2 regions of the Pantoea trifolii genome follow, and region 1 is predicted to be linked to the other one. Evidence: predicted binding sites of a transcription regulator. Region 1 holds the regulator's gene; the other holds the start of a gene.
The links. Region 1 encodes PhoB, which activates phosphate uptake and scavenging genes when phosphate is short. Its sites were predicted from a motif close to CTGTCATAAAACTGNCNNAT; they were not measured.
Positions count from the first base shown of each region.

Region 2: a site for PhoB is predicted at 1,239-1,258, ahead of phoA (alkaline phosphatase). Genes of this name have one in related genera too.

Region 1 covers NZ_JANIET010000001.1:1,037,128-1,051,869, reverse strand. Annotated here, with positions in the region: gene NQH49_RS04755 (ACP phosphodiesterase) at 1-247, shown strand, start outside; gene NQH49_RS04750 (mechanosensitive ion channel family protein) at 340-1,590, shown strand; gene NQH49_RS04745 (inositol monophosphatase family protein) at 1,782-2,591, shown strand; gene proY (proline-specific permease ProY) at 2,917-4,272, opposite strand; gene brnQ (branched-chain amino acid transporter carrier protein BrnQ) at 4,340-5,659, opposite strand; gene NQH49_RS04730 (cobalamin-independent methionine synthase II family protein) at 6,062-7,165, opposite strand; gene NQH49_RS04725 (PstS family phosphate ABC transporter substrate-binding protein) at 7,332-8,258, opposite strand; gene phoR (phosphate regulon sensor histidine kinase PhoR) at 8,785-10,095, opposite strand; gene phoB (phosphate response regulator transcription factor PhoB) at 10,116-10,805, opposite strand; gene sbcD (exonuclease subunit SbcD) at 11,003-12,208, shown strand; gene NQH49_RS04705 (SbcC/MukB-like Walker B domain-containing protein) at 12,205-14,742, shown strand, end outside.
Region 2 covers NZ_JANIET010000001.1:2,454,188-2,468,929, reverse strand. Annotated here, with positions in the region: gene NQH49_RS11495 (VasL domain-containing protein) at 1-909, shown strand, start outside; tRNA gene NQH49_RS11490 (tRNA-Ser) at 988-1,075, opposite strand; gene phoA (alkaline phosphatase) at 1,320-2,726, shown strand; gene gap (type I glyceraldehyde-3-phosphate dehydrogenase) at 2,770-3,780, opposite strand; gene NQH49_RS11475 (GlxA family transcriptional regulator) at 3,859-4,839, opposite strand; gene NQH49_RS11470 (multidrug effflux MFS transporter) at 5,034-6,245, shown strand; partial or broken gene NQH49_RS11465 (carboxymuconolactone decarboxylase family protein) at 6,264-6,908, shown strand; gene NQH49_RS11460 (alpha/beta hydrolase) at 6,938-7,756, shown strand; partial or broken gene NQH49_RS11455 (aldo/keto reductase) at 7,875-8,318, shown strand; gene NQH49_RS11450 (hypothetical protein) at 8,514-8,792, shown strand; gene NQH49_RS11445 (CsbD family protein) at 8,836-9,045, opposite strand; gene NQH49_RS11440 (TetR/AcrR family transcriptional regulator) at 9,343-9,960, shown strand; gene NQH49_RS11435 (hypothetical protein) at 10,022-10,225, shown strand; gene NQH49_RS11430 (MFS transporter) at 10,300-11,613, opposite strand; gene NQH49_RS11425 (DUF4286 family protein) at 11,606-12,241, opposite strand; gene NQH49_RS11420 (amidase) at 12,244-13,587, opposite strand; gene NQH49_RS11415 (DUF2848 domain-containing protein) at 13,596-14,276, opposite strand; gene NQH49_RS11410 (GntR family transcriptional regulator) at 14,392-14,742, shown strand, end outside.

The DNA of each region.
Region 1 (14,742 bases):
ACTGGCCGGCACGCCGGAAGGTTTCATCGAACTGAATGCAGTGATGTGGCGCGAACGCTGGTTTGAGCACTATGCCGAACCGACACGGCTGGCGCGGGTGCTAAATGGCATGGCGCATCGCCGTCCGCGTCTGGCCGCACTGCGCGATTCTTACCAGGATTTTGTTGATCATTATGATCAACTTGAGCCGCTGTTCTTCCAGTTTTATCCGCGCTTAATGGCCGCCGCGCGGGCGCAGGAATTGTAATATTAGGTAATTCAAGACCCGTCTGTTGGACGGGAAATTTCCCATCCCCTACCCTTCGTGGCCTTAATCTTCGTCACACTTAGGGAAATCTCATGCAGCATCTTATTGCCAACCGGCTCGCAGAAGCCGGTCTTAGCTACACGCACATTATGGCGTTAGGGATAGTGATCGCCATTATCTTTGCCATCTCGTTAATCACTCACGCCATTCTGCACCGCGCCATCTTGCCGCTCCTGCGTCGCTATACCGAGAAAAGCAGCCGTCAGTGGCCGAAGGCGCTGATTAACAGCCGCCTGTTTAGCCGCAGCGTATGGTTGATGCAAGGCGTGCTATTCAAATTACAGACCGAGCTGTTCCTGCACGACAGCTCTCAGATCTATCCTGCGCTGCTGATATTCGCTCAGCTGTGGATGATGATCTTCGCGCTGCTGATGCTGTTCTCGCTGCTGGATCTGCTGCAGCAGCTCAGCACAAACAGCATGCTGGCGCAGCAATTGCCGCTGCGCGGAATTATCCAGAGCGTGAAATTGATCGCTGCCATTTTAATGGTGATCATGATTATTTCGCTGCTGTTGGGTAAATCGCCTGGCGTATTGATCACCGGTCTCGGTGCCATGACGGCGGTGCTGATGCTGGTATTTAAAGATCCGATTCTCGGTCTGGTGGCCGGCATTCAGTTAGCGGCCAATAATATGCTGAAAATGAATGATTGGCTGGAAATGCCGAAATATGGCGCGGACGGTGCGGTCATTGATATTTCCCTGACCACGGTAAAAGTGCGCAACTGGGATAACACCATTGTGACCATTCCCGCTTACGCCTTAATTTCCGACTCCTTTAAAAACTGGCGCGGCATGTCGGAATCCGGCGGACGTCGCATTAAGCGCAGTATTAATATCGATACCACCAGCATCACTTTCCTTGATGACGCCATGATGCAGCAGTTAAAAAGTGCGCATCTGCTCACGCCCTATCTGAATAGCAAAAGCGAAGAAGTGGCGGCGTGGAATGCGCAGCTCGGCTGTGATTTGAATTCGCCGCTCAACGGTCGCCGCCTGACTAACGTTGGTACTTTCCGCGCCTGGTTGCAAAGCTGGCTGGAGCAACATCCGCATATTCATAAAGAGATGACATTAATGGTGCGTCAGTTAGCGCCGGGTGAAAACGGTTTGCCGCTGGAAGTGTATGTGTTCACTAGCACCACGGTATGGAAAGAGTATGAAAATATTCAATCGGATATCTTCGACCATATTTACGCGGTGCTGCCGACTTTTGGCCTGCGCGTACACCAATCGCCTACCGGCAACGACATGCGTCAAATCGGCGTGAGAACCCACCATTAACGCTTCATCCCGCATAACCCGCCAGAGAAAATAAAAATTTTAGTGGCGGGCCTTCTCCCCCTCTTGTCACGCGCAGTCATCTACGGCTTAATGAAACCTTTCTTAACTTTTGTTAAGTCCGTCACACAGCCAATACGCCATTTTGGGCGTCTGTTGTCGCTTCGCCAGCCTAAAAATCATAAGAGGAAAAGATGTCATCAGCTTCGCTTACCGAACTCGACGCACGTTATCATTTCGCCTGTGAGGTTGCCAAAACCGCCGCCAGTCGGGCTTTATCCTGGTATCAGCAACGTCATCAATTAGTGGTTGAGCATAAGAAAGACCTGCAGGATGTGGTCAGCGAAGCCGATCGCAACGTGGAGGAATTGGTCAAGCATCTGATCCACGAACGCTTTCCTGACGATGCGGTGCTGGGCGAAGAGAGCGGCGGAGAAACGTCAGGCGCACGCTTTATCTGGGTGATCGATCCGATTGATGGCACCAGCAGCTTCCTGAACGGCTTGCACAACTGGTGCGTTTCGCTGGCGATTGTTTGTGAAAACGAAGCCGTAATCGGCGTGGTGTGCGATCCCAATCATCATGAAACCTTTCACGCCTGCCGAGGAAAAGGTGCCTGGGTAAATGATAAACGCATTCAGGCGCACAGCGCGCAGCAGCTCGATCAGGGATTGCTCGGTTTGAGCAGTTCCAACAGCCAACCGATTGAACCGCTGACCACTTTTATCAGCACATTACTGGCGCAGGGCGGCATGTTTATCCGTAACGGTTCGGGAGCATTAATGAGTGCGTGGGCCGCGGCGGGTCGACTAATAGGTTACTACGAAGCGCATATGAATCCGTGGGATGGCTTGCCGGGCATCGTGCTGATGCGTGAAGCGGGCGGCATCACCAACGATTATCTGGCTAATCAGGGTTTGCAAAATGGCAATCCGGTGCTGCTGGCAAATGCGGTAATTTATCCACAGCTGAAAGCGCTATTGCCTGCGCATTTGTCGTTATAATTTTCACATTGGGTTAAGTTCGTTAATTTATGCGAACTTAACCTTTAACTAAAATTACTTAAGCGCACTGTAAGTAATATTCTACTTCGTAGTGAGACTTTTCTCTTTTTTTTTTCGAACATCCTGGCATCAATAAAAATACGATATGCTGCGCAAGTCAAACATCCCTTAGTAATACTCATTGTTTCCTTTTTGCAGTTCTTTTCGGCGCCAGGATGCGCCGAGATATTTTTGGTGTTTTATTATTTTGGGATGGCGTGATTATTTTTATATTGAAATCGTCATATATAAAAAGGTCGCCATAAATGGCGACCCTACAATATAGTTAGCCTTTACGCTTTTTCACTAGCGGCCACGCCAGCAACAGCAGCGCAATCCACGCAAAACCAACGTAAAGCGACACCCGCGTATCCGGGAAGTAACCAATCAGTCCAATAATGAAGGCCAGGAACAGCACGCCAAACCATGCGGTAGTACTGCCGCCCGGCATGGCAAAATCCAGCTTCCCGGCTTGCTCTTGACCAATCTTGCGGCGAAAGGCAATCTGCGACAGCAGAATCATGATCCACACCCAAACGGTAGCAAAGGTCGCCAGCGAGGCGATGACCAGGAACACTTTCTCCGGCATCAGGTAGTTGAGATACACCGCGATCAACATCGCCAGCATCATCACCAACACGGTCACCCACGGAATCCCGCGATTCGATACCTTCTGGAATACCTTCGGTGCGTGGCCCTGTTGCGCCATGCCGTGCAGCATACGTCCCACGCCAAACACATCGCTATTGATTGCCGACAGCGACGCCGTCAGCACCACGAAGTTAAGGATCGATGCCGCCGCCGCAATGCCCAAATGCTGGAAAGTCAGCACGAACGGACTGCCGGAAGTGCCCACCTGATTCCACGGATAAATCGACATGATGACGAACAGCGTACCAACGTAGAACACCAGAATACGCATCGGTACGGAGTTGATGGCGCGTGGAATCGAGGTTTTCGGATCTTCCGCTTCACCGGCGGTAATGCCGATAATCTCAATCCCGCCGTAGGCAAACATCACCATCTGCAGTGACAGCAGCATGCCGACGATGCCGTGCGCGAAGAAGCCGCCGTTGGTCCACAGATTGTGAATGCCGGTCGGCTGACCGCCGTTGCCGATGCCCCAGAAAATCATGCCGAAGCCGGCGAGGATCATGATGATGATGGTGGCGACTTTGAAAAAGGAGAACCAAAACTCCACTTCGCCAAACACTTTCACGCTCATCAGGTTGATGGCGCCGATAATCAGCACCACGCTCAACACCCAAATCCAGTGCGGCACATCGGGGAACCACACACCCATGTAGATACCAAAAGCCGTGACGTCGGCAATCGCCACAATCAGGATTTCAAAACAGTAGGTCCAGCCGGTGATATAACCGGCCAGCGGGCCAAGATAATCCTGCGCATAGCGCGAGAATGAGCTGGCCTGCGGGTTGTTGACCGACATCTCACCCAACGCCCGCATGATGATGTACGCCACCGCGCCGCCGATGATATAGGCCAGCAGCACGCTTGGGCCTGCCATTTTGATGGCATCCGCCGAGCCATAGAACAGCCCGGTGCCAATCGCCGATCCCAGCGCCATAAAGCGAATGTGGCGCGTGCTCAGTCCGCGTTTGAGCTTATTGGTTTCTTGCATAACACTCAGTACCTTGAAAATGAAAAACCACGGGCAAGCCCGTGGTTGAAATTAACAGCAATGCCGCTTACTGATGAACCGCGACCTGCTCACGTCCTTTTGCCCGATCAACTACCGCAGCAATCACCAGCATCGCCAGCGATGGCGGCAACCAGGAAAGCCCCTGATCGGCCAGCGGCAGATGCTGGCTGAACAGCGGCAACACATCTTTAAAGCTGGTGGTTTTGATGGCATCAACGATACCGAACAGCAGGCTTACCAGCATGGTCGGCGCGATGATACGCGAACTTTTGTTCCAGAACTTCAGCGTGAAGCTCAGCACCACCAGCACGATGCAAGGCGGATAAATCGCCGTCAGCACCGGAATCGAGATCTGAATCAGATGGCTCAGGCCGAGATTCGACACCACCATCGAGAACAGACCCAGAATAAATACCAGCGTTTTATACGACAGCGGAACGTATTGCGCAAAGAATTCTGCACAAGCGCAGGTCAGGCCCACCGCCGTCACCATGCAGGCGACGAAGATCAGCGCGGCGAGGAAGAAGCTGCCCATGCCGCCGAAGGTCTGCTGCACGTAAGCATGCAGAATCTCAGCACCGTTGGCACTCTGCGCCACTAATGCGCCGCTATCGTTACCGAGCTTGAACAGCGTCAGGTAAATCAGCGTCAAACCGATACCCGCGATAATACCCGCCAGCATGGTGTAGCGCGTCAGCAGTTTGGCATCTTCAACACCGCGTGAACGCGCCGCATTGACGATAACGATACCGAACACCAGCGCACCCAGCGTATCCATGGTCAGATAACCATTAACGAAACCGCTGGAGAAGGCCGCACGCTGATACTCTTCGGTGCCCGGCGAAACGCCACCGGCAGGCCAGATCAGCACGGCAACGCCGAGCACAATCAGCGCCAGAATTTTCAGCGGTGCGAGGAAGTGACCAACGGTATCCAGCAATTTGCCCGGATACAGCGAGATGCCGATCACCAGCGCAAAGTAAATCAGGCTATAGATGAACAGCGGCAGCGCGCCGTCGCCGGTCAGCGGTGCAATACCGACGGCAAAGGAAACGGTAGCGGTACGCGGCGTGGCAAACAGCGGGCCAACAGCCAGATAGCAAACGGTCGCCAGCAGCAAGCCTGCGGCTTTACCAATCGGTGAGCTCAGTGCATCAATGCCGCCGCCCACGCGCGCCAGCGCGATAACAGTGATCACCGGTAAGCCAACCGCGGTAATCAGGAAGCCGAAGGCCGCAATCCAAACGTGTTCGCCAGACTGAATCCCCACCATCGGTGGGAAGATGATATTTCCTGCGCCAACGAACAGGGCAAACGTCATGAAGCCCAGCGCCAGGATATCCTTGGAGGTTAAACGATGTGTCATAAACTTCTGTACTGCCTGTAGCTAATGTTGCGGTGGAAGTTGAGTTCGTGTTGTCCTCTGGATGCGCTAAAACAAGGACTTATTCGGCAAGACCAGCGTGTTATGCGGGACTAATCGTTAAAGCGCAGGTGATTTAATCTACTTTTCTTCTGTTCGCAGAGGGATAAATCGACAACGGCGCAAATTAGAACGTTTATAGCGAAGAAAGGCAATACGGGATCGAAAAACCAGAAGGATATAACAAGATAGCGGGAGAAAGCAGTGAATCACGGTGGAATTGTAGGAAAACACCTCAGATGATTTGCTAAAAGTTTCCTCAGCACGGGAGATCTCTTTGCATAAATCGCCCTTAAGATGCACAAAAGGCGCGATTTACGCGCCTGTTTGGCTAACTTTACGGAATTACCAGACTGTTCTTGCTATATCGACCACCAGACGAATCTTCTGCCACTGTTGCTCTTCGCTCAGGCTGTTGCCCTCTTCGGTAGAGGCAAAACCACACTGCGGGCTGAGGCAGATTTGATCGAGGCTGACGAACTGTGCTGCTTCCTGCAGACGCGCTTTTACCTGTTCCGCATCTTCCAGCTCACCGGTTTTAGTGGTGATCAAACCCAGCACCACTTGCTGATGACCCGGCTTGAGGAAGCGCAGCGGCTCAAAGCCACCCGAACGTTCGTTGTCATACTCAAGGTAGAAGGCATCGATATTTACGCCGCCAAACAGCACTTCGGCAACCGGCTCATAGCCACCTTCGGAGATCCAGGTCGAGCGGAAGTTGCCGCGACACACATGCAGCCCGACGGTCAGATCTTCTGGCTTGCCTTCCAGCGCGGTGTTCAGCACCTCAGCATAGATGCGCGCCAGCTCCTGCGGATCTTCACCGCGTTCGCGGATCTGTTGCTGCTGGTCGGTAGAGCACAGATAGGCCCACACCGTGTCATCCAGCTGCAGATAACGGCAGCCAGCCGCGTAAAACGCGTTAATTGCGTCTTTATAGGTCTGCGCCAGATCGGCGAAGTATTCTTTCAGATCGGGATAGACTGTGGCATCGATCACCTTGCGGCCACCGCGGAAGTGCAGCACGCTTGGGCTGGGAATGGTCATCTTGGCAACCGCATCGCCCGCTACGCTTTGCAGGAAGCGGAAGTGATCCAGCATTGGGTGTTCCGGATTAAAGGCTACTTTACCGGTGACTTTCACGCCGTGCGCTTTGGTCTGCACGCCATTGAACTGAATGCCCTGCTCCGCTTCGAACAGCTCAACGCCGTGCAGATCGCCGAAGAAGTCGAAGTGCCACCATGCGCGACGGAATTCACCATCGGTAACGATCTGCAGGCCATTGGCGCGCTGCTGCTCCACCACATGACGTATTTCGCGATCTTCAACCTGACGCAGTTGATCAGCATTGATGTCGCCATTGGCAAACTGCACACGCGCCTGCTTGATGGCAGCGGGACGCAGAAAACTGCCGACGGTATCGGCGCGGAACGGGTTATGACGTGGCATCTTATCTCCTCGCTGAGCGCTTAGTTGCGTCAGGGTATAATTTCGCTGGGTTATTTTGGCCATCTGGATGGCTATATGTCCAAAGAGAATGCCACGCTGTTGCCCTTTCAGCAACGGAAGAAAATTCAGCTTACATGAAACTATTTCATGTTCAGATGCACGTTCTTCAATTTCCCTCAATGGCCGCCCGCGCTCGCGCCATCTGGCTGTCTGACAACGGCAGATAACCGGCCTCGCTCACCCGGCGCTGACCTTGTGGCGACAACACCTGATGCAGAAAGGCATTCACCAGCGGCGGCAGCGGTTTGCCAGGCGCTTTGTTGACGTAGATGTAGAGCGGGCGCGACCACGGATAGCGGCCACTGCGAATGGATTCGGCATCCGGCATCACGCTGTCGCCATTCGCCGTGACCACCGGCAGCATTTTCACGCCGCTGAGATGAAAGCCAAAGCTGGCGTAACCGATGCTGTTGGGCGTGGCGGCAACGGCTTGCACCACCGCCGCGGAACCGGGGAATTCAGCGACGTCAGCACGGAAATCGCCTTTACACAGCGCCTGCTGCTTGAAGAAGCCCCAGGTACCCGACGCCGAGTTACGGCCATAACGCTGGATGCTGCGCGTTGCCCATTGATTATCGCTTAAACCGAGATCGCCCCAGCGCTGCGGCACCAGCTGTCCGCCGCACAGGCGCGTGATGGAAAACAGCGCATCGAGTTGTTGCGGCGCGATGCGCGGCAGCGGATTGTCCTGATTGACCACCACCACCAGCGCATCCATCGCCACCGGCACCGCCAGCGGCGGATAGCCGTAGCGCGCAATGAACAGTTGACGTTCGTCGATCTGCATCGGGCGGCTCATCGCGCCCAATTGTGCAGCACCGGCGGCCAGCGCGGTCGGTGCGGTAGACGATCCCGCCGCCTGCACCTGAACGTTCACGCCCGGCGACTGGCGGCTAAAATCCTCGCCCCACAGGGTCATCAGATAACCCAACGTATCCGATCCGACGCTGCTCAGATTGCCGGTTAGCATGGTTTGTTGGCCGTGTGCCAAAGCAGAGCAAAGCAGCGAGAGGGATAGCAACAGCGATTTCATGGGCGATTCCGCAATTTAATGAGACGCCTATTCTGGAGCGGCGTGATTTATCGCGCAATAAATTGCGTAAGGGTTGTCAGTTAAGCGCGAAGCGGTCGCCATAAATGGCAACCCTACGAAAATCCCGTAGGGTGCGCATTTATGCGCACCTGGTCGCCATAAATGGCGACCCTACGAGACTTGTAGCGATGGCGAGTCAAAATTATGCCTTTATGGTGCAGCGCGGGTGTTGAGGCGACATCCCAAACCGCTGAACGATTGAGGGATTCCAGGGCGAGCCGCATGGATGCGGCGAGAGGTGGCGCTGAGCAGGAGCGAATCGCCACCGGTCCGTCAGGAATCGTGAATGAGTGAAGGTACCGCGCAGCGGCGGGTTGGGCTGGCGCAAGGCCCGGGAGTGCAGAGGGCGCGGCCAGGCGCTCTCTGCTCGGTCGCCGCACAAGGGTGCTGCAACTGCCTCAGCTTAGGGCGAACGAAAGCCGCTCTGTGCTTAACTGAGCGGCATTACGCCATGGATGTGCAAACCTTAATTAACCTGCGCTTGCAGCGCGCTAGCCACAATCAAGCGTGGCGGCAGCAGGAAGCTGAAACAGGTTTCCTGATGCGGCACGCTGGTGATCTCGAGCCGCGCATTATGATGGCCCAGCGCGTGCTTCACGATTGCCAGCCCCAACCCGCTGCCGCCGGTGGCGCGTGAACGCGCTTTGTCCACGCGGTAGAAGCGTTCTGTAAGGCGCGGCAGATGCTGTTCGCTGATGCCCGGCCCGTCATCGCACACCTTAAACTGCGCGCCTTGTTTGGTACGCAACCAGCTGATGTCGATGCGCGTGCCATCCGGCGTGTGATTCACCGCGTTGTAGACCAGGTTGGAAATGGCGCTACGCAACTGCTCATCGTTGCCGAACACTTTCAGGTGCGGATCGGTATGGAAATGGATGGTGTGACGTCCCTGGCTCAGCGTTTCCGCTTCACGCTGCAATAGCAGCAGCATGCCCGGCACATCCACCGTCTCTTTCAGATCGATGGCTGGCGCCGCTTCGATACGCGACAAGGTCAGCAACTGCTTCACCAGGCTGTCCATGCGGCGCGTCTGCTCTTGCATAGTATGTAACGCCTTGCTGCGCGTGCGCTCGTTCATTACCGCGTCGTCCATCATTTCCAGATAGCCCTGCAATACCGTTAACGGCGTGCGCAGTTCATGACTGACGTTGGCAAAGAAGTTGCGCCGCGCGCCTTCCAGCTGGTGCATCTGGGTGACATCACGCGCCACCATCAGCCACTGTCCTTCGCTGTAAGGCATCACGCGGAATTCCATATGATGCTGATTATTAAGGATCTGCGTCAGCGGTGTGTCGAACTTGCGCTGGCGGATATAGCGGGAGAATTCAGGATAACGCAGTAAATTGAGGATGTTCTGGCCGTTATCTTCCGGCCAGCGCAGGCCAAGATGCTGCTGCGCCAAGCCGTTGCACCAGAAAATGGTGCCCTCTTCGGTGGTCAGCACCACCGCATCCGGCAGCGATTCGGCACCGCTGCGGAAACGTTTGATCAGATTGCCCAGCTCGCGGCGGCGACGCCGGTTGCGCAACTGCATCTGATACAGGCCATAAAACAGCGGTTCCCAGCTGCCGCGTCCGGTGGGCGGCGTCATTGAACGATCGACCCACAACCAGTGCGACAGACGCATCAGATTGCTGAAGTGCCAGAACATCACGCCGGTCACCGCAATCAGCAGTAACCACGGCAGATATCCGAACAACAGACCCAACACCAGCGCAGGTAAACAGACCAGCGCCAGCTCGGTCAACAATCTCTTCCAGGAGAGTCGTTCCAGCACGGTAAAAACTCCGTTTACGTTTAGTAGCGGGCAGAGAAACGATACCCTGTTCCGCGAACGGTTTGAACCATGCGATCGTGGCCGGTCAATTCCAGCGCTTTACGTAAACGGCGAATATGCACATCGACGGTGCGATCTTCGACATACACATTGGTGCCCCAAACGTGGTTCAGCAGCTGTTCGCGGCTGTACACGCGTTCCGGGTGCGTCATAAAGAAGTGCAGCAGTTTGTATTCGGTCGGCCCCATCTCCAGCGGCGTGGTTTCCGACATCACGCGATGTGAGGATGGATCAAGGCTCAGGCCCTGCATCTCAATCACCTCTTCCACCGCCATCGGTGAAATACGGCGCATCACCGCTTTAATACGCGCCATCAGCTCTTTGGGTGAGAATGGCTTGGTGATGTAATCATCCGCGCCCACTTCCAGACCGCGCACGCGATCCTCTTCTTCACCGCGCGCCGTCAGCATCATCACCGGGATGTCACGCGTCATGGCTTCACGCTTCAAATGCTTAATAAACTGAATTCCGCTGCCGCCGGGCAACATCCAGTCCAGCAGAATTAAATCAGGCCAGGGTTCGATCAGCTTACCAATCGCGCTGTCATAATCTTCCGCCTCAATAGGCTGGTAATCATTCTGTTCCAGCACGAAACATAACATTTCACGGATGGGAGCTTCGTCTTCCACAACCAAAATGCGCTTAGCCATTGTAACTCCTGCTAGTGTGACAACGTGTCACGGGGATTTGCGGCGCCATTATGCGTCAGTTTTGTGACACTTTTATGAAAAAGCCGCCCTAAGATAGATAGATAAAAAACAGAAATGTCACAATAAAAATCTGCTTTTTTTCTTTGTGATCTTAAGTGGTTATAATTCGCCTTCGCTAAACAGAGCACGGAGCAAACATGCGCATCATTCACACCGCTGACTGGCATCTCGGTCAGTTCTTTTACAGCAAAAGTCGCGCGCGGGAACATCAGGCGTTTCTCGACTGGCTGCTGGATCAGATTGTGCAGCATCAGGTGGATGCGCTGATTATCGCGGGTGATCTGTTTGATACCGGTTCGCCGCCGAGCTACGCGCGTGAAATGTTTAACCGTTTTGTGGTGGCGCTGCAGCCAAGCGGCTGTCAATTGGTGGTGCTGGCGGGCAATCACGATTCGGTGGCGACGCTGAATGAATCACGCGAGCTGCTGGCCTGCCTGAATACGCAGGTGATCACCAGCGCCACGCCGCAGGGAGAACAACAGGTGTTAACCCTGAAGCAGCGCGATGGCGTGTCGGGTGCGCTGCTGTGCGCCATTCCTTTTCTGCGTCCGCGTGACATTCTGCGCAGCCAGGCTGGCCAATCCGGTCGCGAAAAACAGATCTCGCTGCTGGAGGCGATCGAGCAGCATTATCAGCGCTGTTTCGCCGCCGCGCAGTCAATGAGCAGTACGCTGCCGATTATCGCCACCGGCCATCTCACCACCGTTGGCGTCACTAAAAGCGATTCGGTGCGCGACATCTATATCGGCACGCTGGATGCCTTCCCGGCGCAGGCGTTTCCGCCAGCGGATTACATCGCGCTCGGTCACATCCATCGCGCCCAGCGCATCGCCAACAGCGAACATATTCGTTACAGCGGCTCACCAATTCCGCTCAGTTTTGATGAGCTTGGTCGCGAGAAAAGCGTCTTCCTGCTGGAATTTTCCGACAAGCTTAAGGACGTGACGCCGCTGATCATTCCGCACTTCCAGCCGATGCAGATGCTGAAAGGCTCGATGGCGGAGATTGAACATCAGCTGGCGCAGTTCAGCGAGAGCACCAGCGAGCTACCGACCTGGCTGGATATTGAGATCACCACCCAGGAATACCTCAGCGATCTGCAACGTCGCATTGAAGCGCTGACCGAAAATCTGCCGGTCGAAGTGCTGCTGGTGCGCCGCAGCCGCGAACAGCGGCAGCGCAGCCTCGAACGGCTGGAGAACGAAACCCTGAGCGAATTAAAAGTGGAAGAAGTGTTTGCCCGCCGACTGGCGCAGGAAGATCAGCTGGATGCTGAGCAAGCAGAACAGTTAACGCAGCTGTTCCGCACCCAGCTTGCCGCGCTGGAGAATCCATCCGCATGAAAATTTTGACGTTACGTTTTAAGAACCTCAATGCGCTGCGCGGCGAATGGTTTATCGATTTCCGCCGTGAGCCCTTTGCCAGCAACGGATTGTTTGCCATCACCGGCGCCACCGGCGCGGGCAAAACCACCTTACTCGATGCAATTTGCCTGGCGCTCTATCACCAAACGCCGCGCCTCGGCACGCTGTCGCAAACCCAGAATGAGCTGATCACCCGCGACACCGCCGAGTGTCTGGCAGAAGTGGAGTTTGAGATCAAAGGCGAAGCCTGGCGTGCCTTCTGGAGCCAGAACCGCGCGCGCGGCCAGGCCGACGGTAAGTTGCAGGCGCCGCGTGTCGAACTGGCGCGCGTGGCGGATAATCAGATCATCGCTGATAAAGTCGGCGACAAGCTGAAAGCGATTGAAACCCTGTCGGGACTCGATTTCGCCCGTTTTACCCGCTCAATGATGTTGTCGCAAGGCCAGTTTGCCGCCTTCCTCAATGCCAAACCCGGCGAACGCGCCGAATTGCTGGAAGAGCTGACCGGCACCGAGATCTACGGACAAATCTCCGTGCAGATCTACGAACGCTGGCGTAGCGCACGCAGCGAGCTGGATACGCTGCGCGCCCGCGCCGGTGGCATGTCGCTGCTCGATGAAGCGCGCCGCGCAGAGCTGACGCAGCAGCTGGCAGAACTCGCCGTGCAGGAGAAATCGCTTAGCGAACAGCTCACGCTGGCGCAGCATCAGCAACAATGGCTGGTGCAGCAGCAACAGCTGATGCAGGAACAGCAACAGGCCGAACAGACGCTGCTTGCCGCGCAACAGGCGTGGCAGCAGGCGGATGGCGATCGTCAGCGGCTGGCGCGGGCCGAACCGGCAGAAAAACTGCGCGAGAAGCTACAGCAGCGCGAACAGCTGCAAGGCGATCTCCGCACGCTGGAACAGCAATCGCAGCAGCTGCAGGCGCAACAGCAGCAGGCCAAAACCGCGTTGCAACAGGGCGAAAGCCATTATCAGGCCGCGCAGCAGGCGCGCGAGCAGGCGTTACAGCAACAGCAGCAGCTCGAAACGCTGCTGACCGAGCAGGTTATCCCGCTCGATCAACGCATTACCACCCTCTCGCAGCAACGGGATGAACAGCAGCGGCTGCATCTGCAGCAGCAACAGGCGCTGCAAACCAGCCAAACCGCGTTGAGCCAGCAACAGCAGGTAAGTGAACGTTTACAACAGCAGCTAGTGCAGCAGCAGGAATTCCGCACCCGAGAAGCCGCCGTCGCCGATTGGGGCGCAGAACTGACGCGCTGGCAGGCGGAGATCGCCCGGCTGGATGAGCGCGAGCAGACGTTGACGCAGCTCATCGCGCAGCAGCAACAGCAGCGCAGCCAGATGGAGCAGCATCAGCAGGCGCAGGCTCAGCGTGAAAAAGCGGCGCAACCGTTGCAGCAAGCCGAAGCGCAGGCCGCGCAGCAGCGTCTGCAAGCGGAGCAAGCACTGACTTCGCTTGAGGCCGAGATCACCAGCGCCAGCCTGCGCGACGCCCTGGCGCAGCATCAAACGCAACGTGCCGCACGCCAGCAGCTCAGCCTGCTCGCCGCGCAGTGGCGCGCGCTGCAGCCGCAGCGCTTGCAGCGTCAGCAAAAACTGATGCAGCTTCAGCAGCAGCATCAGGAAGCTGAACAGGCGTTACAGGCGCTGCGCGACGAGTACAAACGGGAACATCAGGCGTTGCTCGATGTGCGCAAAATCTGCGAGCTGGAGCGCACCATCGCCCAGCTGGCCGACGAGCGCGCCAAATTGCAGCCGGATCAGCCCTGCCCGCTGTGCGGCTCGTGTCAGCATCCGGCAATCGCGCAATATCAACAGCTTGAACCCGGCGCCAATCAGCAGCGTTTAACTGAGCTGGAAACGCGCGTGGCACAGCTGAAAGAGTCCGGCACCGCCAAAGGTGAGCAGCAGAAGCTGTCGCTGCAACAGCAGCAGGCGTTGCAGCAGGAGATCGCTGATTACGACCAGCAGCTGGCGACGGTGAACACCCAATGGCAAGCGCTGAGCGGTGAGCTGGCACTTACCTGCACGCTGGAGCAACAGGACGACTTTACGCAATGGCAACAGCAGCAGGATGCACAGGAACAAACTCAGCTGCAGCAGCTCCAGACGCGGGAAAATGCCGCGCGCGCGCTGCAGCAGGCGAAGGATGCGCATCTGCAACAGCAGCAGCTGTGGCAGCAGCATCAAAATCAACAGCAGCTGGCGCTTCAGCAGATCGTTAGCACGCAGCAGACGCTGGATGAAATCAGCCAGCGTGAGACCCGCGAGCGCAGCGCCATGCAGCAACTGGCGCAGCAGCTTGAACAACAGTTAGCGCAGCATCAGCTCAGTTTGCCAGACGCGGCTGAGCGGGAAAGCTGGCTCCACAGGCTACAGCAGCGCTGGAGCGCATGGCAGGAAAATGAGCGCTTACACGGCGAGTTGCAGCCGCAGCTGGCAAAAGCCGAAAGCGAGCGCAGCAGCCTGCAGCAGAATCTGGCGCGTGAACAGCAGTGGCTGGAT
Region 2 (14,742 bases), 1.4 Mb from region 1:
CTGCAACGTCTTGAACTGCGTCAGCTTAGCCAGATTGATCCGCTACTGGACCGCATTCGCAATGCAGTGGTGATGCTGGAGCGCTGCGATATCTCAACGTCTGACGCCGTTTCAGCGCTGCCTGAAGTGGTTTCGTTTGAGAAGCCCGTGCTGGCGCTGGCGGATGCAGAAGCCAGCAGTTGGGTGTATGTGCCGGCTCCCGGTGCGCCTCTACCGGATGTGAGGCGGCTGCGCCATCGGACATTTATCAGTGGTGTGGGCGCAACGCTGCTGAGTGTGTCGCTGATCTTCGCCGCTTACTATTTCGTTAAGCAAAATACTGAGCAGGAATCACCGTTGCAGCAGGCATTGCTGACTTCTATATCGCCAATTCCTGCGCCGCTTACACCGGAAAGGATTGCCGAACTACAGGCTAATCCACCTGAATGGCTGAACGACGGTGCATGGCTGGAGCAAACGCAGCAGCAACTGAGCTGGCTGCTGGGCGTATCGCCGGACTGGAATCTGCAGCACGGTAATGCACTGGTGACGCAGGCCAATCTGTTGTTGCCTGATTCGGATGCGGTTAAAACGTTGAGTGCACGCTGGCACAAGCAACTTAAAGCGGCAGCGCTGCCTGCTGAGAAGATGCAGGGATGGCAACAGGGCATGGAGCAGCTCAACATGTTGTCACAGCGCCTGAACGGACTGGACGAGAAGCGCGGAAAGTATCTGACGGTGAGCGAACTGAAAACGGCAGTCTATGATATGACGCAGGCGTTCAACGGGACGGTGCCACTGGAAGAGGAGTTGCGGGTGTTGCAGCAATCAGATGGTGACGTTCCACCCCATCAATTAGCACAAGCGGAAACGCACTTGAAGCAGCTTATCGCCAGGTATCAAGAGTTAGTCACATCAGCAAGAGAATAGGATTAAGCAAAATCTGCGGTCTACAGAAAACAGGCAAAAAAAAAGTCTGAACGTTAGTTCAGACTCTCTTTCAAAATATGGCGGTGAGAGGGGGATTCGAACCCCCGATACGTTGCCGTATACACACTTTCCAGGCGTGCTCCTTCAGCCACTCGGACACCTCACCACATTTTTTTGTCAACCGCGCTGGGTCAACGGGGCGCTACTATAGGGAGATCGCTGAAAAGGGTCAAGTGCTATTTTCTCCTTTTTTTCTATTCGCTTAAGCTCTGAGCGTATTGCCGTTAGCCTGCTCATCATGGTGATTCTGTCATCAAATCATTCCCTTTCTGTCACAAAAATGTCACCGCACTGTCGCAGACTTGTCCGCGGAAACATTTGGTTATATCTATGGATAAGGATGCTTATAAATGAAACAGATACCTCTCTTTACGGTTACGCTGCTGGCTTCGCTGATCGCGACATCAGCAGTGGCAGAAGATGCGCAATATTCCCGCGCCGCTAACGGTGATGTCACCGAACACGGCGGCGCGCGTCGTCTCACCGGCGACCAGACCGAAGCGCTGAAAGCTTCACTAAGCAATAGCACCGCGAAAAACGTGATTCTGCTGATTGGTGACGGCATGGGAGATTCGGAAATCACCGCCGCGCGTAATCAGGCGCGTGGTGCAGGCGGTTTCTTCCCCGGTCTTGATGCGTTGCCGCTTACCGGTCAATACACGCACTATTCATTAGACAAGAAAACCCATAAGCCAAATTACGTGACGGATTCCGCCGCCTCAGCCACCGCGTGGGCCACCGGCACCAAATCCTATAACGGCGCGATAGGCGTCGACGTGAACGGCAAAGATCAGGTAACGATTCTTGAGCTGGCGAAAGCCGCCGGTAAAGCCACCGGCAACGTCTCCACTGCTGAGCTGCAGGACGCCACGCCAGCGGCCCTGATCGCCCACGTTACCTCGCGCAAATGCTACGGCCCGGAGAAAACCAGCGAGCTGTGCCCAACCAATGCGCTGGAGCAGGGCGGTAAAGGATCGATTACCGAGCAGATGCTGAAAACCCGTGCGGACGTTACGTTAGGCGGCGGCGCGAAATCCTTCGGCGAAACCGCCAAAGCCGGCGAGTATCAGGGCAAAACCCTGCGCGAACAGGCTCAAGCGCTGGGCTATCAGTGGATTGATAATCTGGATGGCATGAACGCCATTCAGCAGGCAGATCAGAATAAACCGGTGCTTGGCCTGTTCGCCGACGGCAATATGCCGGTGCGCTGGCAGGGACCGAAAGCCAGCTATCATGGCAACATTGATAAGCCGGTAGTGACCTGCGAAGTGAATAAAGAGCGTCCAGCTTCGGTACCAACGCTGGCGCAGATGACCAAAAAAGCTATCGATCTGTTGAGCACTAATGAGAAAGGCTTCTTCCTGCAGGTAGAAGGCGCGTCGATTGATAAGCAGGATCATGCGGCTAATCCATGCGGTCAGATTGGTGAAACCGTCGATCTGGATGAAGCGGTGCAGCAGGCGCTGGCATTTGCGCGCGAGCACGGCGACACGCTGGTGGTGGTGACCGCCGATCACGCGCACAGCAGCCAGATCGTGGAAAACGGCACCAAAGCACCGGGCCTGACGCAGGCGGTGAACACCAAAGATGGTGCGGTGATGACCATCAGCTACGGCAATTCAGAAGAGGATTCGCAAGAGCACACCGGTTCGCAGGTGCGTATTGCGGCGTATGGCCCGCATGCGGCAAACGTGGTGGGCTTGACCGATCAGACCGATCTGTTCTTTACCCTGAAGAATGCGATGGGGTTGAAGTAACGGCGTTATTGTTGGAAGGGTCGCCATAAATGGCGACCCTGGCTTACAATCCGCGTTTTGCCATCAAGCGCGCTAAATCCACTAAACGATTCGAGAAGCCCCATTCGTTATCATACCAGGCAAGGATCTTCACCAGATTGCCGCCAATCACCAGCGTAGAAAGCCCATCGATAATCGATGAACGGGCATCGCCCTGATAATCGCTCGATACCAGCGGCTCATCGCTGTATCCGAGAATCCCCTTCAGCGGACCTTCTGCCGCCGCCGCTTTAAAGGCGTCGTTCACCTCTTCTGCTGTCACATCGCGTTTCAGCGTCACGGTCAAATCAACAATCGAAACCACCGGCACCGGCACGCGCAGGGAATAGCCAGTCAATCGACCGTCCAGCTCCGGAATCACCCGACCGAGCGCCTTCGCCGCACCGCTTGAATAAGGCACAATCGACAGCGCCGCCGCTCGCGCACCGCGCAGATCTTTCTCTGGCTGGTCGTGTAGCACCTGGCTGTTAGTATAAGCATGCGTGGTATTCATTAAACCGTGCTCGATGCCAAACGCTTGATGCAGCACCGCCGCCGCAGGCGCTAAGCCGTTAGTGGTGCAGCTGCCGTTACTCACTACAAAGTGCTGCTGCGGATCGTAACGCTGATCGTTCACGCCCAGCACAATCGTCAGGTCATCGTTCTTGCCCGGCGCGGAGATAATCACGCGCTTAGCACCGCCGCTGGTGATGTGCACAACGGCTTTGTCGCGTTCGGTGAAGAAGCCGGTGGCTTCAATCACGATATCCACGCCGACATCGCGCCAGCGAATATTCGCCGGATCGCGCTCGCTGAACACGCGCACTGCTTTGCCATCAATGCGCAATTCGCCTTCGCCTGCTTCCACTTCTGCCGGCAGTCTGCCGAGCAGGGAATCGTGTTTCAACAGATGCGCGAGGGTTTTACTGTCGGTGAGGTCGTTGATGGCGACGATTTCAATATCATCGCTGCCCAGCGCTGCGCGAAAAACGTTACGTCCGATACGGCCAAAGCCGTTGATGCCGATCTTAGTCATGATTGACTCCTTTTCCGAGGATGCTGGAGTCACTCTAAGCCGATGGTGTGATGGCGTAAACGCCAAAAAAGGATCACTTTACGCCAATTTTCTGCAGTGAAAGCGTTGGCGATATTCGCCCGGCGTGAGATGCAACTGGCGCTCAAAGCTGCGTCGTAAATTGATGCTGCTGCCGAAGCCGGTATGTTGCGCGATGCGATCCAGCGTGTCGTTGCTTTGTTCCAGCTGTTCACGCGCGGCGGCGAGGCGCGCTTCGGCCACATAGCGCGCGGGCGGTGCGCCGGTTTCACGGGTGAACACGCGGGTAAAGTTGCGCGGGCTCATGGCGACGCGCTCCGCCAGCTTCTCCACCGACAGGTCGTCGGCGAGGTTGGCGCGGATCCAGCGCTGCAGTTCAGCGATCGGGCCAATGCCGCTCGGCGTTTGCAGATGAAAACGGCTGAACTGCATCTGTCCGCCGGGACGACGCAGATACATCACCATATCCTGCGCGATATCACGCGCCACGCTAAAGCCGAAATCCTCCTCCACCAGCGCCAATGTCAGATCAAAGCCCGAGCTGACGCCGCCGGAGGTCCAGATCGGTCCGTCCTGAATAAACAGCGGGCCGCCTTCCACCTGAATCTCGGGATAGCGCGACTGCAAGGTATCGAGCAAGCGCCAGTGCGTGGTGGCGCGGCGACCCGCCAGCAAGCCGGATTCCGCCAGTAGCATCGCGCCGCCACACACCGACACTACGCGGCGCGCCTGCGGAGCCGCCAGCTTAATGAAATCGACCACCATATTGCCTTCTTCCGCGCTGTCGCCGCGTCCGGTGATCATGATGGTGTCCCACGCACTGCGCGGATCGAGATCGGCCAGTTTGAGGTCGGCTAATAGATTGAGGCCGGATTGGCCGTGGATCACCTGATGCGATTGAGTGGTGGCGAGGCTGACGCGATAGCGTTGCTGGTCAACGCCAACCGGAAGGTGCTGATTGGCGCGCATCAGGATGTCGGCGATACCCGCCGCTTCAAACAGCATGCCGCCGTCGGGCACAATAATCAGAAAGGTTTTCATGGCGTGAAATGGATTTTTTTACGGAATAGGCCAAGTGTCTCATAAGGCAGGGATTAACGCCATGTACAACCGATCACCATTTATGACGACCTCGTATTAATGAATCAACCTCATAGACCCAATACTATTTCAGGCCATTATCTTCACAATACCATCCGCTAACATGGAGGAATTCGATCTCTCTGGAATTCAACATGGGTCACGCCTCAACGCGTACGCAATCCTTCACCGTCAAGTCGCGCGGTTTGCCGTTTATTCTCATTCTGAGTGCGTTGATGGCGATCACCTCGCTATCCACGGATATCTATCTGCCCGCCATGCCGATCATGGCGCGCGAGTTGCACGGCGATGCGGAACTCACCATCACCGGATTTCTCATTGGCTTCTGTATTGCCCAGCTGATTTGGGGGCCGTTGAGCGATCACTTCGGCCGTAAAACGCCGCTGTTTATTGGCCTGACACTGTTTGTCATCGGCTCAGTGGGTTGTGCGCTCTCCACTGACATCACCCACATCGTGTTCTGGCGTGTGTTCCAGGCTTTAGGCGCTTGTACCGGACCGATGCTGGCGCGCGCCATGATTCGCGATCTGTTTGCTCGCTCGCGTGCTGCGCAGATGCTCTCGACGCTGATGGTAATTATGGCGATTGCGCCAATTGCCGGGCCGCTGTTGGGCGGGCAGATGATCCGCGTGACATCCTGGCATGCCATCTTCTGGCTTTTAGCGGCTATCGGCGGCGTGATGCTGATGTTGATCTGCTGGTTGCCGGAAACCTTGCCGCCGGAGAAACGGGTGAAAGCCTCGCTGCCAGGCGCGTTTCGCAACTATTTCGCACTGCTGAAAAATCGCCATTTCATGAGGTTTACCCTGTGCGTGGCGTGCTATTACGTTGCGGCCTATGCCTTTATTACCGGCTCGCCTTTTGTCTACATCTCTTACTTCGGCATTGATGCGCAGCACTATGGCTGGCTGTTTGCGGTCAACGTGGTGGGTTTGATGGCGGTGAGCATGGTCAACCGACGTTTAGTGCATCGCTATCCGCTTGAGTCGCTGCTGAAGTGTGCGGTGTTAACCGCCACCGTGGCGGCGCTGATCCTCGCGCTCTGCAGCAAACTGCAGTTCGGCGGCATCGTGATGATCATTCTCTCGGTGTTCGTATTCTTCTCGATGAACGGCATCATCGCCGCCACTTCAACTGCGGCAGCGATGGATGCGGTGCCGAATATGGCGGGTTCCGCCTCGGCGCTGATTGGCTCGCTGCAATACGGCAGCGGCATCATCTCATCGTTGCTGCTGGCGCTGTTAAGCGACGGCACGCCGTGGACCATGGGCTGGATTATCGCGCTGTTTACCGTGGCGAGTGCGGTCATGGCGATCACCGCCGCCACGGCAAAGTCGCACCACTGAAACGAGGAAAACCTTCATATGAATACATCAACAATGCAGCCCGAGACGCTCTCGGCACGTCAACAAGCCATTCCGCTGATGGCGGCGTTTATGGCAACCAGCAATATGGAAAAACTGGATGGCGCACTTAATCAGGGGCTGGACGCCGGATTGACGGTAAACGAAGCCAAAGAGATCCTCGTGCAGCTGTATGCCTACACCGGTTTTCCGCGCAGTCTCAACGCCCTGAGCGCGCTGATGAAAGTCACGGAAGCGCGCAAGCAGCGCGGTATCAGGGATGAAGTGGGCAAAGAGCCGGTGCAGCCGGTTCCGGTGGGCGATGCGCTGCGTCAGCTGGGCACCGATAACCAGACCAAAATTTCTGGCGCGCCGGTGCAAGGACCACTTTTCGACTTCGCACCGGTGATCAACCAGTTCCTGCAAACCCATCTGTTTGGCGATATTTTTGCCCGTGACAACCTTGACTGGCAAAGCCGCGAGCTGGCGACAGTCGGCGCATTGGCCGCCACGCCGGGCGCAGAATCGCAGCTGCTGTCACATACGCGCGCCAGCTTGCGCGTAGGGATCACGCGCGGCCAGTTGCAGCAGCTGGCGGAGGTGTTGCGCGCTAATGGGGAAGTTGAGGCGGCGGAACGCGCGGAATGCGCATTGCTGGCAATCTAGGTTAGCTGTTGATTAGAGAGGAAAGATTGTTGAAAAATACGCTTAAAATCTGGAGCATCTGTCTGCTGGCGACCAGCTTTATCGCCGCCGCACAGGCGGAACCTTTAGTGATTCAGGAACAAGGTAGTTTTGCGGCGGGCGGCACGGTGATAACCGCGCCAGGGCAGTTCGATGCCAAAAAGCCGCTGGATGCCGCAGGCCAGACTTATCATGGCGATCACGCGGCGGTGTTTTATCAAATTCCACCGCATGCGCATAAATATCCCATCGTGATGCTGCACGGCGCCGGGCAGTTTTCCCGCACCTGGGAAAGCACGCCGGATGGCCGCGAAGGCTTCCAGAACCTCTTTCTGCGGCGCGGATTTGCCACCTATCTGGTTGATCAGCCGCGTCGCGGTAGCGCCGGTCGCAGTACGGTGGAGAGCACGCTAACGCCGAAACCGGATGAGCAGCTGTGGTTCAATCAGTTCCGTCTCGGCGTGTGGCCCAACTTCTTCAAAGGCGTGCAGTTCTCACAGGACAAAGAGGCGCTGAACCAATACTTCCGCCAGATGACGCCCAATACCGGGTCGTTTGACGTCAATGTGATTTCGGATGCGCTCTCCGCCGTGGTCGATAAAAGCGGTCCCGCTATTCTGTTTACCCATTCGCAGGACAGCTGGCGCGTAAGGCTGGCGATGGCGCGCCAGTGGCGAGATGTGGTGAATAAACACGGTGGCGATGTGCAGGTAATTCACCTGCCGGAAATCGGCATTAAAGGCAACACCCATTTCCCGTTCTCCGACCTGAATAACGTACAGATCGCCGATCAGGTCAGCCATTTTTTGCAGCAGAAGCATCTGCAATAGCTCAACGGCAGGGTTTATGGATTGATGAATACAACTAATAAACCCTAGCTGATTACCGGGTCTGACCAAATCAATGCGCTGGCGTTATGCTTTTGGAAACTCTCAAAAGGATAACGCCATGCACACTGTAAAACTCAATAACGGCCTCGATATGCCTCTGCTGGGCTTTGGTGTGTTTCAGATGACCGATGCCGCCGAGTGCGAGCGCGCGGTAATCGACGCCATTGAAACTGGTTATCGCCTGATCGATACCGCCGCCTCCTACCAAAACGAAACTCAGGTGGGCAATGCCCTTAAGCAGAGCGGCATCGCGCGCGATGAGCTGTTCGTCACTACCAAATTGTGGCTGCAGGACACGAATTATGAAGGTGCCAAGGCGCAGTTTGAGCGCTCACTCAATCGCTTGCAGATGGATTATGTCGATCTCTATCTGATTCACCAGCCGTACGGCGATATGCACGGCGCTTGGCGTGCGATGGAAGAGTTGCAGCAGGCGGGTAAGATCAAAGCGATTGGTGTCAGCAACTTCCAGCCAGATCGTCTGGCGGATCTCATCGCCTTCTTCTCGCACCGCGATCCCGCGATGGTGGAGTGGCTGACAGGCCGCAAACTCGACGTTTAATGCCTGGCGCTTCATGTCGATGCATTTTCGATTGCATCGACATTTTTTTATATTTGACGTTTTTTTCTCAATGGGTATGCTCAGCCACGTCAGGATCCTCCGGCCAGGATTGGTTTAGACGGTTACAGAGAGCCCATGAAAAACAGTAATGATAAACAGCTATGCGACATTGCGATTGGTGATGCCGTGCTTGAATTATTTAATCAGGATGCACCGGTCTCGCGCACCACGCTGCTCGCGCAATTAGAGAAGATGATTCATGCCGGTGACACGGCGGAAGATGTGCGAGTCGCCCGACTGGCTTTAGATTTGGTGAAGAGCAGCAGCACAGCCAACAACGCTGAGAAATCTGAAGAGAACGTGATGAGCTTTAGGGCTAAAAACGTCGCGGCGGATGACTCCACCAAGCACTGATGGTTGCATGCCGGACACGGGTTGTCCGGCATAACGTCAGGATTTACCAGTGGAACTTATTCGAATCTTCCCACTCTTTGACTTCTTTCTCCGCACGGTCTTTTTCATAACCGTAGCGTTCCTGGATTTTACCGACCAGCTGATCGCGTTTTCCCTCGACCACGGTCATATCATCATCAGTCAGGTCGCCCCATTTTTCCTTCACTTTCCCTTTGAACTGCTTCCAGTTGCCGCTAATACGATCTTCGTTCATGTCGAACTCCCTGGTTAGTGGTTACTGTGTGCTCCCCTTTGCTGGCCTGATGCCAGCGGGTGAATTAATCCTGGCACAGGATTTGCGATTTGCCTGGCAGGGCTGTGAGCTAACTCGAAGATTTGAAATTGCGTGAGGTGGAGCGGTGATAAAGTCAGGCTTTACAAGCTAACTCATTGCTCTAAAAGGCGTTATGTTTACCTGGCTATACAGGCAATGGTTTGTTGCGATATAGTAACCGCCGATAAGACATTTCCGTCAAATTTTGGAAATCCGCATTACCCAATGCCATCCGCTATGAGCAAAACGCCAACCATCGACACGAAAAGCAGAGAGCGTGGCCGCCCAAGAGAGTTCGATATCGAACAGGCTCTGGACAAAGCCATGATCGTTTTTCGTCAAAAGGGGTTTCATGCCGCTTCATTGAACGATTTGGGCGAGGCGATGGGGCTGACGGCGGGCAGCATTTATAAGGCTTTCAAAGACAAGCGCAGCCTGTTTCTGCTGGTGTTTGAACGCTACCTTTCGGTGCGCAATGCCGATCTGCGTCAGCGTCTGGCGCAGTTCACCACGGGCCGCGAGAAGCTCAGCGAGCTGCTGCAGTTTTACCTCGATTCCGCGCGGGCGGTGGAAGGTCGCACCGGCTGTTTAGTGGTGGGCAGCGCAGTGGAGCTACAGGTGCTGGATGACGATCTCTCGCAACTGGTGAGTGAAGCGGTCATACGCAATAAAAACTTCCTTGCCTCGTTACTTAAGCAGGGCCAGGAAGATGGATCGGTAACGCCCAATCTGGATGTCGATACCGCCGCCGGATTGATCCTCTGTATCGCCTTTGGCATGCGCGTTGTGGGCAAGATCACGGATGTAAAAGATGAACCTGAGACCATCAAGTTAGTAATGAAGCTGCTGGACTAAAATTTGTCTAATTAGGAGGCGGATACTTCCTAAATAAGCGAAGCGTAAAGCCGGAGGGCAAGTGAAAGACGAAGATTCAGATATTACGGAAGAGATTCGCGCATTGGTGGGAAGGGTGGTGACACGTATCCTTCGTCCTGATGAAGCGCTTACCGTTCAGGAACTTATTGGCGCGTTGTATCGCCTGAGTTTGCGTTCCACTGATAGCAAAACCAAAGTTGCCTGCGAGAAAGCCATTCGTATCCTGGCGAAAAAACTGCACTAATAAGGTCGCGCGTGCCGCGCCTTGTTGTTCCCCTCTGCTGAAGTCTGGCAATCCCTCGCCAAACACCTCTCTGATTAAAGCGGGCGATGCGCGGTCTCTTTCGCCTTCCACAGCGCAAATAGCGTGATCAGTAATGCCAGGCTGACATACAGCGATACCCACAGCGTGCTGCCCATCTCTTTGTACAAGGTTGTAATGATCAAGGGCGCAAAGCCGCCGCCGATGATGCCCGCCAGCGTATAAGCCAATGACGATCCGGCGTAGCGCACATGGCTGGGGAACTGTTCGGTGACAAACGCCGCCTGCGGTCCGTACATCACCGCATGAATCAGCAAGCCGCCAATCACCGCCAGCACGATCAGCACCGGCTGTGAGCTATCCAGCAGCACAAAGAACACAAACGACCAGACAATGGCCAGTAGCGCACCGGCAATGTAAACCGGGCGACGGCCGAGTTTGTCGGAGAGCGCGCCAAACATCGGTACCGTGATCGCATTGCCGATCGCACCGAGCATGGTGGCCATCAACGCCAGCGGACGCGGCAGCTGCAGCACAGTGGTGACGTAAGTGAGAGTGAATACCACCACCAGCGCATACAGCACGTCAGAGCCAATGCGTGAACCGCCCGCGATCAATAGCTCGCGCGGATAGCGCACAAACACCTCTTTCAGCGGCGTATGGGTGGTTTTCTCCGCCTGCTGCATCGCGACAAAGGTCGGTGTCTCTTCCACGCCGCGACGCAGCCATAAACCAAACATCACCAGCAGCAGACTCAGCAGGAACGGAATGCGCCATCCCCACTCCTGAAACTGCTCGCCGCTCAAGGCCACCGTCACCAGCGTGATAAATCCGGTGCCAATCAAGGTCCCGCACGATGGCCCCACCTGCGCAAACGAGGCGTTACGGCCACGCTTGTTGGCATCGCCATGCTCCATCGACAGCAACACCGCACCGGCCCACTCACCGCCTAATGCAATGCCCTGAATAAAGCGCAAGGCCACCAACAGCACCGGACTCCAGATGCCCCACACCGCATAGCCGGGCAGCAGGCCCATCAGCGCGGTGGTGACGCCCATAATCACTAATGTGGTGATTAATACCGCTTTACGCCCGGCGACATCACCGAGATGACCAAAGATAAAGCCGCCCACCGGACGGGAGATGTAGCCGACCGCATAGGTGGAAAACGCCAGAATCGTGCCGACCAGCGGATCGAAGCTGGGGAAAAATACGTGGTTAAACACCAGCGCCGCCATGATGTTGTAGACCGTGAAGTCATACCACTCCAGCGCGGTTCCAATGGAGCTGGCCGCCGCGAGGCGACCTGTTTTGCTGTGGCTGGCGCGCGCGCCGGAAGCGTGCGGCAACGTTGAGTCGGTATTAGCCATGAGCCATCTCCTGTTTGGTTAACTGCCAGCTGAGGGAGTAGAGCTGTACATCCACGTTAAGCGCCTGCGCGGCGTCGGCGGCGAGGGTTTTACACACCTGCGCGTCGCGGCAGATCAGCAGCAGCATCGGATGCATCGGTCGCGTTGCGCTGGTTTCACGTGGCAGCGGCGAGCTCAGCGTGGTGTCAGGCGTCAGCAAACGTGAGGCGATGTAGCCCGGCGTGTGCTGCACGCTGCTTTGCCAGTTGCCCAGCGATGCAACATCTGTACCGGCTTTCAACGTCAGCACCGCCAGATGGCTGCCAGTGCCTTGTCCATGCTGATGGGAGATGGTGCAGACGCGGCGCATCGGATTGACCATCTTGTTGAGATTCTTCACCGACCATGCGGTCTGGCTTGTGAAGGCGGCGTGATAATCCGCGCTGGTAAAGGCTTCCAGCGATGTGGTTTCGTACAGGCCGAGGTATTTGCGTTCGGCATTCACCGCCTGATAACGCGTACCGCTAAGAAAGCCGCTGATCGCCACGCGCTCTTCAACGTGTTCGTGGTCGTACCATTGGTTGAAATCCGCTTCATCTGCAGCATCGATATTGGTGGCGACAAACAGCATGCCGTGGGGTTGAGTCATGATCAGCTACTCCGTTTCAGGGTGGTTTCAATCGCGGCAGCCCAGCTGAGTAATGCAGCATCGTTGCCATGGGAGGAAGAGAGCATCAGGCCAACCGGCGCAGCGCCGGGCTGATGACAAGGCAGAGAAATTGAACAGCCATCCAGCATGTTGATCACGCTGGTGTTGCGCAGCATCAGCAGATTGACCTGCATATAACGCGCGGGATCCTCGAGCTCGGCCAGCGTCGGCGCAATCAGCGGCACCGTTGGCATCAATATGCTGTCGAAGGGCGCGACCGCCTGCTCGACGCGCTGTTTCCAGTTGGCGCGCAGCTGGTAAAGTTCGGCGGCATCCTCTCCATTCAGCAAACTGCCGCGTTGAATGCGCGTCAGAACCTGCGGATCGTAAGCTTCCGGCTGAGATTGGGCGTAATGCTGATGCCATTGCCAGGCTTCCCACGCGGTAATGCCGCCGCGCGCGTTGATGGTGTCGAGTTCCGCCAGCTCTTGCAGCGGCAGCTCGGTGATTTTCACGCCCTGCGCGCGCAGCACATCAAGCGCATGCAGCCAGGCGGCGCTGACGTGTTCATCAAGGCCAGCCAGCACCCGCGTCTGCGGAATCACGAAATGCGCCTCCGACAGATTCCGCTCATCGATCTGCAGCGGTTGATCGGCGATCACGCTATCGAGCAGCCAGCAGCTGCGCACGTCGTGGGCGATCACGCCGATGCTGTCGAGCGAAGCCGCCAGCGGCAGCGTTCCGCGTTGATCAATGCGGCTGGCGCTGGGTTTGAAACCGGTTAAGCCGCACAGCGCCGCTGGAATGCGCACCGAACCGCCGGTATCGGTACCGACCGCCGCCAGGCACATGCCATCGCTCACCGCCACCGCCGCACCGGAAGAGGAACCGCCAGGAATGCGCTGCTGAGCGCGCTGCCACGGATTGGCGGGCGTACCGTAATGCGGATTGACGCCGAGGCCAGTGAAGGCGAATTCGCTCATATTGGTTTTGCCAACGATGGCGGCACCGGCCTGCTGCAGCCGATCAACTAAGCTGGCATTCGCCGTGGCTACACTGGCGTTGCTCAGCAAGCGGGAACCGGCAGTGGTCACTTCTCCGGCGACATCGAACAGATCTTTGATGCTGATAGGCAGACCATCAATCGCGCTGCGCGGCGGTTGCTGCTGCCAGCGCGCGCTGGCTTGTGCCGCTTGCTGACGTGCAGCATCGGAATACACCTTAGTGAAGACGCGCTTGCCTTCTCCGCTTTCCGCTGCGATGGCACGCAGCGCATCCTGGGTCAGGGTTTCAGGGCTGATTTGCCCGGCGAGCAGCTGCTGGCTCGCTTGCCATAACGTTGTCATAGGAAACCTCAGGCGATAACCGGCAGCGAGCCAGTGATATAGGTGTGTTCTAGCGTGCGGTTCAGCACCGGATCGTGCAGCGCCATGCGGAATTCACTCGCAGGACGAATCCCGCCGATAGCGCTGAGCGTGCCGCACGACATGGCAAAACCCTCCGCGACCTGGCCCGTGGAAAAATAGCGGCTTAGCAGATCAAGTGGTGTCAGCAAAGAGGCGAGGGCGCCTTGCTGATAAGTTACCCAGTCTCCGTTGACGTTGATCCAGGCACGCAGCTCCAGTTGATCCCAGTGCGCTTTGACTTCGGACATGCGCCACGCGTGACCGGCAACCGGTTTGATGCACGCCTGTTTCGATAGCGCCACGCTGAAGGTTTCCAGATGACGATCGGTGTGATCGGAAATCAGCGAAACCCAATATTCGCCGCGATGGAAAAACACAAAGGGTTCGGCTTCACCGGATGTTTGATCGCCGACCACTTCCAGCTGCGTTTGCTGACTTAATTGATTGGTCGCGACACGGTAAAACAGCGGCACTGCACCAGGAGCGGGCACGCCGAGCGCTTCGAGCTCCCTGATATGGTGCAGCACCGCTTCCTGATCGCGTCCAACCCAGCCCGCGATAACAAATTGATTTACCTCAACATCCAGCAGTGCCGCATCGGCGTAATCTGTCGTAAACCGTAATTGCATGGGATAGATCTCCAGTTGAGAAATGCGTGTGAAATTTCACTGTGATTTCAATCTAGCCATTTTCATGCCAGGTTTTTGTGTAATATGTCTCAGTTACCTAATAAGGATTTGCGCGATGAGTAATGTGATGGCTGAAAATGTGAGCTCGCCGACGACACCGAAGAGCATTTCGCTTAATGAGCGCGCCTATCTGGCGTTCAAGCACCGGCTGATCACGCTGCGCTATAAACCGGGCGACTATCTCAATATCGCGCAGGTGATGGATGATCTTGAGATGGGCAGAACGCCGGTGAATCAGGCGGTGCATCGGCTGGAGACGGAAGGGCTGTTGCAGATCATCCCGCGCAAGGGCGTGATGGTATCGCCGCTGTCGATTGACGATGCGCTGGAGTTAATTGAGGTGCGTTTGGTGAATGAGGCGCTGTGCTTGCGGCTGGCCTCGCAGCGGGTCAATGCGGCGCAGATC